Linked DNA regions of Solidesulfovibrio magneticus RS-1. The main gene of each other region encodes a partner of the protein of the gene in region 2 in a complex. Links are inferred from orthologs where the notes say so. Each region holds a gene or a part of one and is shown on either strand. Other genes may lie near its edges.

The links.
Region 1: pnp (region 2) and rny share a complex: the UniProt entries of both Bacillus subtilis proteins name them as parts of the possible RNA degradosome complex. The link is inferred for Solidesulfovibrio magneticus RS-1 from one-to-one orthologs.
Region 3: pnp (region 2) and DMR_RS16820 share a complex: the UniProt entries of both Bacillus subtilis proteins name them as parts of the possible RNA degradosome complex. The link is inferred for Solidesulfovibrio magneticus RS-1 from one-to-one orthologs.

Annotation. Positions count from the first base shown.
Region 1 is NC_012796.1:549,338-552,444, reverse strand. What follows is about bases 91-3,045. They hold rny (ribonuclease Y), read right to left. Parts: upstream 2,371-3,045; coding sequence 811-2,370; downstream 91-810. Other genes in these bases: DMR_RS02260 (cell division protein ZapA), read right to left, coding at 2,751-3,005; DMR_RS02270 (DnaJ domain-containing protein), read right to left, coding at 91-724. In the rest of the region: more of DMR_RS02270, read right to left, coding at 1-90; cell division protein ZapB, read right to left, coding at 3,050-3,107. UniProt on the Bacillus subtilis protein: Endoribonuclease that initiates mRNA decay. Initiates the decay of all SAM-dependent riboswitches, such as yitJ riboswitch. Involved in processing of the gapA operon mRNA, it cleaves between cggR and gapA.
Region 2 is NC_012796.1:3,582,526-3,585,643, reverse strand. The notes cover bases 141-3,106. They hold pnp (polyribonucleotide nucleotidyltransferase), read right to left. Parts: upstream 2,769-3,106; coding sequence 513-2,768; downstream 141-512. Other genes in these bases: rpsO (30S ribosomal protein S15), read right to left, coding at 2,927-3,106; DMR_RS15165 (hypothetical protein), read left to right, coding at 141-346. Outside these bases: more of DMR_RS15165, read left to right, coding at 1-140; more of rpsO, read right to left, coding at 3,107-3,118. UniProt on the Bacillus subtilis protein: Involved in mRNA degradation. Catalyzes the phosphorolysis of single-stranded polyribonucleotides processively in the 3'- to 5'-direction. Necessary for competence development in Bacillus subtilis.
Region 3 is NC_012796.1:4,014,912-4,017,925, forward strand. The notes cover bases 152-3,013. They hold DMR_RS16820 (ATP-dependent 6-phosphofructokinase), read right to left. Parts: upstream 2,321-3,013; coding sequence 983-2,320; downstream 152-982. Other genes in these bases: DMR_RS16815 (translocation/assembly module TamB domain-containing protein), read left to right, coding at 152-737; DMR_RS16825 (DUF2917 domain-containing protein), read right to left, coding at 2,521-2,883. In the rest of the region: more of DMR_RS16815, read left to right, coding at 1-151. UniProt on the Bacillus subtilis protein: Catalyzes the phosphorylation of D-fructose 6-phosphate to fructose 1,6-bisphosphate by ATP, the first committing step of glycolysis.

The DNA.
Region 1 (3,107 bases), 3.0 Mb from region 2 along the record:
CTTCGGGCACGGCAAAAAGCCGCAGGGTTAGCAACAAATCGCCCGGCGGCCCGTCGCCGACGCCGGGCTGGCCGGCTCCGGCCACCCGGACCATGTCGCCGTCGCGGGAGTGCGGGGCGATGACGAGCACGCCTTGGCGGGGCTTGTCGTGGCGTCCAGACCCGGCGCAGGCCGGACAGGTCGCGACAACGAAACCCCGGCCCGAGCAGGGCGGGCAGCCCACGGCGGACAAGCCGCCGCCAAGGGGCTGCCAGATGGTCCCCCGGCCGGCGCACATCCAGCAGGCTTGGCGCAGCGCCCCCTTGCCGTCGCAGACCGGACAGTCGCCGCCAACGCCGAAATCCAGGGTCAGCCGGCCGCCGACAGCGGCCAGGGAGTCGGGGATGTCCAGCATGGCGGCCATGTCCTTGCCCCGTCGCGGCAAAAGGACGCGCGGATCCAGGGGGGCAAAGGCGGCGGGCGACGATGCCGCGACCGGAGACGGCGTCACGTCCCGGACCGCCTTGGCGTAGCGGCGGCGGCCGTCATAGGCGGCGCGCCGGGCCGGATGGCCCAAAACAGCGTAGGCGGCGGCCAGGGTCAGGAAGCGTTCGGCGGCCCGGGGATCATCCGGGTTGGCGTCGGGGTGGCAGTGCCTGGCCAGACGGCGGTAGGCGCGGCGCACGGCGGCCGCGTCAGCGTCCTCGGGCAAGCCAAGGACGGCATAGCAGTCGGGCTGTTCCATGCGCCCCCGCTTGGTCTGGTTTTTCAAAACGCGCCACGGGCCGCCCGAGGAAGGCGGCCCGAAACGCGGCAACATCGGCCTGGCCGCTATTTGGCGATGCCCACGGCCCGCCGCTCGCGGATGACCGTGACGCGAATCTGGCCGGGATAGGTGAGGTTTTCCTCGATGCGCTTGGCGATGTCCTTGCAGAGCAAAAACGTCTTGTCGTCGTCGACGTTTTCCGAATCGACCATGACCCGCACCTCGCGGCCGGCCTGGATGGCGTAGGCTTTGGACACGCCGTCGAAATCCAGAGCCAGGTTTTCCAGTTCTTCCAGACGCTTGACGTAGCTTTCCAGAAGTTCCTTGCGGGCGCCGGGACGCGCGCCCGAAAGGCTGTCGGCGGCTTGGACCAGGGTGGCCAGTATGGACTTGGGCGGCACGTCCTCGTGGTGGGCCATGATGGCGTGGAGGATGTCGCCGGATTCGCCGAATTTCTTGGCCAGATCCGCGCCGATGACGGCGTGGGGGCCTTCGATCTCGTGATCAACGGCCTTGCCGAGGTCGTGGAGCAGGCCGGCGCGCTTGGCCCGTTTGATGTCCACGCCCAATTCGGCGGCCATGATGCCGGCCAGGGAGGCCACTTCCAGGGAGTGCTGGAGCACGTTCTGGGAGTAGCTGGTGCGGTATTGGAGCTGGCCGAGCAACCGCACGAGCTCGGGGTGGATGCCGTGGACGCCGCAGTCGAAGGTGGCCTGCTCGCCGATCTCGCGGATCTTGACGTCGAGTTCCTGCTCGCACTTCTTGACGATGTCCTCGATGCGGGCGGGATGGATGCGGCCGTCGGTGATCAGCCGCTCCAGGGCCATCTTGGCGATCTGGCGCTTGAGCGGCGAAAAAGCCGACAGGATGACGGTCTCGGGGGTGTCGTCGATGATGAGATCGACGCCGGTGGCGGCTTCCAGGGCGCGGATATTGCGGCCTTCGCGGCCGATGATGCGGCCCTTCATCTCTTCGGAGGGCAGGGTCACGGCGGTGACGGTCTGCTCGCCCACGAAATCGCCGGCATAGCGCTGGATGGCCAGGGCCAGGATCTTTTTCCCGCTCTTGTCGGCGGTCTCCTTGGCCTCCATCTCGATCTGGCGGACCATGCGGGCGGCCTCGTGGCGGGTCTTGGACTCGATCTCGTCCATGAGGCGCTTTTTGGCCTCTTCCATGGTCAGGCCGGAAATTTCCTGAAGCCGTTTGTCGTGCTCGTCAGCCAGGCGGGTAAGTTCCTCGGCCTTGTCGGCCAGTTCCCGCTCCTTGGCGGTAAGCCGCTTTTCCGAGGCCAGCATCTCGGATTCCTTCTGGACGATGAGCTCCTGCTTTTCTTCCAGACGTTCCCGGCGCTTGTGGACCTGTTCTTCTTTTTCTTCCAGGGACTGGGTCTTGTCGCGGAATTCCTTTTCGAGTTCCTGTTTCTGACGGAACAGCTCGTCCTGGGCGGCGACGACGACTTCTTTTTTGTGGGCGGAAGCTTCCTTGCGGGCCTCGTCCAGGATGCGGTCGGCCAGGGTCCTGGCTTCGTTCAAGGTTTTCTGGGAAATCCACTTGTCGAGATAATAGCCGGCCGGCACACCAAGGCCAATGCCCACGATGCCCATGAATATGGTCGAAAATTCCATGCGTTCTCCCGAAGCGGGGGGAGAAAAACGGGGCAGAGCCCAAGGGCAGGGAGGGGGGACCGGCTCAATCCGGACAATGCGTGGCGCTCGCCGCGTGCGGTATGGCATGGGACGGGGGATGTCCGGCCGCCCGGGACAACGGCGGCCAGTCATCAACACCGTTTTATAACAAAGCCCCAGAGCGCCGTGTCGTCAGTTCTTTTGAACCTTGGCAACCAAGGTGGACGCCACTGTTTGACCTTCAGGCCACCCGGACGAGCCGGGCACGCACACCAGCCACGCGTCGCAGCATCCTATTTTTGAGTATCGGCTCAAAAATAAACCGACGATCACGCACACCCCAGGGAACTTTTCAAGGACGCGCCAGCAGACGCCGTCCGTCAATCTATCTTGTGCAGCAGCTCCCCCACCCGATCGTGGAGCGCGTCGAGCCGCTGGTTCGAAAGCAACATATCGTCAGCCAGACCCAATGCGACAAAGGCCAGCAATTTCTCCTTGCCGAGCGTTTTCCCGCCCGCCTGAAGCAAGTTATATCGTTGTTCCACCAGTTTTCTGGCGGCTTCCACGCGCTGCGGTTCGGCGTCCGTCGTAAACGACAGGTCGAGGCCCACTATGGACAAGGAATACTTGGGCATCGCCGTACCGAATTGTCCCCGCCGGCCACATGACCGGCCGCGCGTCAGGGCTCAAGCTCCTCCTGGAGTTTCTCCAGGAGGCCGTCGAGTCGCGTAGCGACC
Region 2 (3,118 bases):
GGGGGGGCTGACCGGCGCGGCCGTGGGCGCGGGCCTTGGCGCGCTTATCGGCTCGGGCTTCAACTACGGCTGGGGAGCCGGTCCGGGCGCGCTTATTGGCGCGGGCATCGGCGCGGTGGGCGGCGCGGCGCTTTCCCAACAGCCGAGCATGGAGCAGTACCGGGCCACGGTCTACCAGGACATCGCCACCTACGCCTGGCGGGCCGCGCCCATCGCCCCCGGCGGCCTCATGCCCGGCTACCTCTACTTCCCGTCCAACCTCGGCATCCATTCCCTGCGGGTGGTGCTGCGCTACGATCAGCACGCCCAGACGTTTATCGTGCCCATCAACAACCCAGTTTGGTAGTTTTTCCCTCCCGCTGCAACGCCAAGCCCGGCCCGGAAGCGATTCCGGGCCGGGCTTTTTTATTGTGGGCAACGTGCCGGACAGTGCGGAAAGTCCGCTCCCAGGCCGCAAAAAAAGGGGAGCCCCCGTACGGAGGCTCCCCTTGTCATTGGCAGGGAAAGCGCGACTAGTCGCGGGGACCGCGATCGCGGTCGCGTCCGCCACGGTCGTCGCGACGCGGGCCGCGGTCATCACGACGTGGGCCGCGACGATCGCCGCCGTCGCGGCGGGGGCCGGCGGTCTTGGCGTAGTCGGCCGGATCGTAGGGGATGCCGCGTTCTTCGTTGAGTACGGCCTTGCGCGACAGACGCACGCGGCCGGTAGGCTCGACGTCAAGCACCTTGACCTCGATTTCCTGGCCCATCTTGACCACGTCGGCGGGGCTGGCCACCCGCTCCACGTCGAGCTGAGACACGTGGACCAGGCCTTCGAGGCCCGGCAGGATCTCGACGATGGCGCCGCAGTCGATGATCTTGATGACCCGGCCTTTGTAGTTGGCGCCCACGTCGGCGTGCTGGTCATAGTAGAGCACCCGGGCCTTGGCCTTTTCCAGGGACTCCAAGGTCGGGGCGAAGATGGAGATCTTGCCCGTGTCCTCGATGTCGATGGACGCGCCGGTCTCGGCGGTCATGGCCTTGATGTTCTTGCCGCCAGGTCCGATCACTTCGCGGATCTTTTCCGGGTTGATGTGCACCACGGCCAGCTGCGGGGCCAGGGCCGACAGTTCGGGGCGCGGCTCAGGCAGCACGGCGGCCATGCGGCCCAGGATGTGCAAACGGGCGTCCTTGGCCTGATTGAGGGCCTGGCGCATGACAGCCTGGGGGATACCGGTGATCTTGATGTCCATCTGGATGCCGGTGACACCGTCAGCGGTGCCGGCCACCTTGAAGTCCATGTCGCCCATGGCGTCCTCGTCGCCGAGGATGTCGGTGAGCACCAGGAAGTCATCGTCTTCCTTGATAAGGCCCATGGCGATGCCGGCCACCGGGGCCTTGATGGGCACGCCGGCGTCCATCAGCGCCAGGGACGCGCCGGCCACCGAGGCCATGGACGAGGAGCCGTTGGACTCCATGACCTGGGAGACGATGCGCATGGTGAAGGGGAATTCCTCGGGGCCGGGCAGCACCGGCAGGATGGACCGCTCAGCCAGGGCGCCGTGGCCGATCTCCCGGCGCGACGGGCCGCGCAGCATTTTGACTTCGCCCACGCAGTAGGGCGGGAAGTTGTAGTGGAGCATGAAGCGCTTGTACGTCTCGCCATTTAACGTCTCGATCTTCTGCTCGTCGCCGGTGGAGCCCAGGGTGGCCACGCACAGGGCCTTGGTCTCGCCGCGGGCGAACAGGGCCGAGCCGTGGGTGCGGGGCAGCACGCCGACCTCGATGCCGATGGGGCGCACCGTGGTGGTGTTGCGGCCGTCGAGGCGGATGCCGGTGTCCTTGATGAGCTTGCGCAGGAGTTTTTTCTCCATGCTCTCCAGGATTTCGCCGGCCTTCATCTTGTACAGCGGCGTCTCCGGGTAGGCGGCGACCACGGCTTCGATGACGGCCTGCTTGACGGCCTTGCGGGCTTCGCGACGGGCCATCTTTTCCTGGATGGTGAAGGCTTGCTTGAGTCCGGCTTCGGCCGTGGCCGCAACCAGGGCTTCAAGCTCGACGATGGGCGCGGGCGGGGTAAAGGCGATCTTGGGCTTGCCGGCCTTTTCGCGTAGCTGCTCCTGAAGGTCAAGCAGCGGCAGGATGGCTTTGTGGCCGAATTCCAGGGCGTCGGCCAGGAGCTCTTCGGAGACGAAGCGTCCCGCGCCTTCGACCATGACCACGGCGTCGCGGGAGGCGGCGAAGACCAGATTGAGGTCCGCGCCGGCCGCGATCTGGGCCACGGTGGGGTTCAGGACAAACTGGCCGTCGATGTAGCCCACCCGGCCGCCGGCGATGGGGCCCTGGAAGGGAATCTTGGAGAGGTGCAAAGCGGCGGACGCGCCGGTCAGGGCCAGAACATCGGGTTCGACCTCGCCGTCGGCGGACAGCACGGTGGCGATGATCTGGACTTCGTCACGGAAGCCCTTGGGGAAAAGCGGCCGGCAGGGGCGGTCGATAAGGCGGCACACCAGCACCTCGCGCTCGGAGGGGCGGCCGATTTCGCGGCGGAAGTAGGAGCCCGGGATGCGGCCAGCGGCGTAGGCCATTTCCTGGTAGTCGACGACCAGGGGGAAAAAGCCTTTTTCTTCGGCCAGGGCCTGGGTGCAGGCGGTGACAAGCACCACCGTGCCGCCGGACTGGATCCAGATGGCGCCGTCGGCCTGGTTGGCTAGGCGGCCGGTTTCGATGGTCACGGTCTTGTCGCCGATGGCGGCTTCAAGCCGGATGGGGGAAAACGTCATTGTCATGAGGACCTCGTTGGATGGTGGGAAGGAAGGAAGCGATTGCCCTCCCGCCATGCAGCAGGCGCGGCGGCAGCCGGGACGGTCTGGAGTCCCGGGAGCGGGCGCGCATAATGCATGCGCGGGAAGGCGGGGCCCGGCGAACCGGGCCCCGTTGTTGCCGACTACTTGCGCAGTCCGAGCTTCGCGATGAGGTCGCGATAGCGCTGGACGTCAGTTTTCTTCAAGTAGTTTAGAAGCTTGCGGCGCTGGCCGACCAGCTTCAAAAGGCCCGTGCGGGAGTGGAAGTCCTTGGGGTGGCTCTTGAAGTGACCCGTCAGGTAGACGATGCGGGACGTCAGCAGGGCGACCTGGAC
Region 3 (3,014 bases), 430 kb from region 2 along the record:
CCGCGCCGCCGGCCGTGGCCCGCCACGTGGACCTCGACCTCAAGATTTCCCTGGGCCAGGCCGTCTACGTGCGCGGCCTCGGCCTGGAGTCGCGCTGGACCGGCGCGCTTGCCGTTACCGGCACGGCCGCCGCGCCCATCGTCATCGGCCGCTACGCCGTGGACAAGGGCACCCTCGACCTCCTCGGCTCGACGCTGGAGATCACCAAGGGCGAACTGACGTTCAGCGGCGGCGCGCCCACGGCCCCGACCTTCGACGTGCGGGCCGAAACCACCAAGGACAACGTCACCGCCGGCATCGCCATCACCGGCGACGCCGACGCCCCGGTCATCACCCTGACCTCCACGCCGCAACTGCCCCGCGACGAAATCCTCTCGCGACTGCTCTTCGGCCAAAACGCCGGCTCGCTCTCGCCCATCCAGGCCGCCCAGCTGGCCCAGGCCGCTGCCTCCATCTACGCCGGCGGCACGCCCACCAGCATCCTGGCCCGCACCCGGCGCATCCTGGGCCTGGACCAACTCTCCATCGTCACCGGCAAGTCCGGCATGGCCGGCAGCGTGCTCAAGGCCGGCAAGGAGATCTTCAAGGGCGTGACCGTGGGCGTCGAACAAGGCATGGGCGCGCAAAGCGGCGCGGTGTCCGTGGAAGTGCAGGTCACGCCCAACATCACCGTGGACAGCCGCGTGGGCGTCGACAACAAACAAGGCGTGGGCGTCAACTGGAAGTGGGATTATTAGAGAAGAGAAGAGAAGAGAAGAGGAAGATGCCTCCGGCGGCCGGGGGCCTGAGGCCCCCGGACCCCCCAAATGAAGAAATGTTTAAAGGGGGTTGGGGCGCGGGGCGGGCATTGGGTCGGCGGAGACGGCTGGGCCAATGCCAGCCGCCCCCTTTCCCATGTGGGGGGTCTGGGGGCCTCAGGCCCCCAGCGGAGAGGTCCAGGAGAGGCAGAGCCTCTCCTGGCCGCCGGAGGCACTCTTCCCTCTTACACCGGGCAGAACACTGACGGGTCGCCGGTGTAGGGGGTGACGGCGTGCTGGCCGGTGGATTCGAGCACCGAGCGCCAGTAGTCCGAGGCGATGTTGAGCATTTTGCGCCGCAGCGTCACGAGGTCCAGGGGCAGATGGACGTAGCGGTCGAACAGCCGCGCCACCACCATGCCCGTCTTGCCGGCCATGGCCGCGTGCACGGCGTTTTGCCCCAGAAACCCGCAGTACACCCGGTCGTTGGCGTTGGCCGGCACGGACCGGATGATGTAGCTGGGGTCGATGAATTTGAGCGTGATGGGCATGTCGCGGCTGCGGAAATAGCCTTCGATCTCCCCGCACAGATACTGGGCGATGTCGCCCAGAACCGGATTGCCCGAGGCGTCGCGCGCGCCGGTGTCGGGCAGAAGCTTCTGCCCGGCCCCTTCGGCCACCACGATGACGGCGTGTCGCCGGGCGCTAAGGCGTTCTTCCAGGGACGGCAGCAGCCCGCGCGGCCCGGTCAGGTCGAAATCGCATTCCGGCACCAGCACGTAGTTGACTTCCTTAAGCGCCAGGGTGGCCTGGGCGGCGATGAACCCGGATTCCCGGCCCATGACCTTGACCACGCCGATGCCGTTTAGGGCGGCGATGGCTTCGGTATGGGCGCAGCGGATGGCCTCGGTGGCTTTTTCCACGGCCGTGTCGAAGCCAAACGACTTGGTGACGAGGTTGACGTCGTTGTCGATGGTCTTGGGCACGCCGATGACGCTGATTTTCGAGCGCCGCCGGGCGATTTCCTCCTGGATGCGCCGGGCCGCCTTCATGGACCCGTCGCCGCCGATGACGAACAACATGCCGACGTTTAAGCGCTCCAGGGCGTCCACGATCTCTTCGGGCTTTTGCGGCCCCCGGCTGGACCCCAGCACCGTGCCGCCGAACTGGTGGATGTCGGACACGGCGTTTGGCGTCAGAGGCACCGGCTCGTAGCCGTAGGCTTCGATGAAGCCTTGCAGCCCGAAGCGGATGCCGAGCACGCCGGCCACGTGGTAGTTGTGGCAGCACTCCATGACGATGGCCCGGATGACGTCGTTTAAGCCCGGGCACAGGCCGCCGCAGGTGACGATGGCGACTTTGACCTTGGAGGAGTCGTAGTAGATGTTGCCGCGCGGCCCGGCCACTTCGAACTCGGCCCGGCACGGGCCGGGCACGCCGCCGAAATCGGCTGCGTCGAGCTCCATGGAGACCCGAAAATTGTCGTCCACGAAACGGCAATACGGCAAGGGGGACGGGATCTTGGCCGGCCCAAGCGAGGCGATGGCGGTATCGGCCGGGGCAATGGGGCAAGAGTCTTCCATGGCACGCTCCTTACCACCAAACTACCAGCTTGCCCCCCAGCCGGCAACACGATCCGGCGACGAGGGGGCGAAATCGCCGCGCCGCCCTTGCGTCCGTCGCCGTTGTCGCGCCGCACGGCAGCCCTGCTTTCCGACCAACGCCGGCCGGCCTTCGCGCCGGGACCAGCCGCGAAGACCGTAAGCGGCGCGAGACCGGCGGCCTAATCCCAGCGCACCTTCACTTCCGAGCCTTCCCCCCGGCCGGTGACCACCACCTTGCCCGAACGGCCAAGGGTCACGCTCTGCCCCGGCGTCAACACGATGTCGCGCCCGTCGCCGGCCGCCGTCACCCAAACCACGCCCTTGGCGCAGGTCACCCGGCAGTAGCGCACGCCAGTCAGCGCCAGATGCTTGCCCTGGCCCAGGCGCACCGACAGGCTGCGGCCCGGGGTGAAGATCCTGGCCCCGGCCTCGGCCATGGCCCGCAGCACCCGGCTGTCGCGCCAGCGCGACAGCCATTCGTCGATGATTCCCGTGCGCGTCGTCGCCAGCAGCCGGTCTTCCCGTAAGCGATCCACAAACATGGCAGCCTCCTTGGGGCGTGTCCGCGACCGCATCCGTCGCGCCCGGCACGCCTGAAGCGTTGGTTGGCTCGTGATCCCCGGCCGCCTCGCGGGCCGGGGCGTTGCCCGGGGACGGCCCCGGGCGCGCTTCC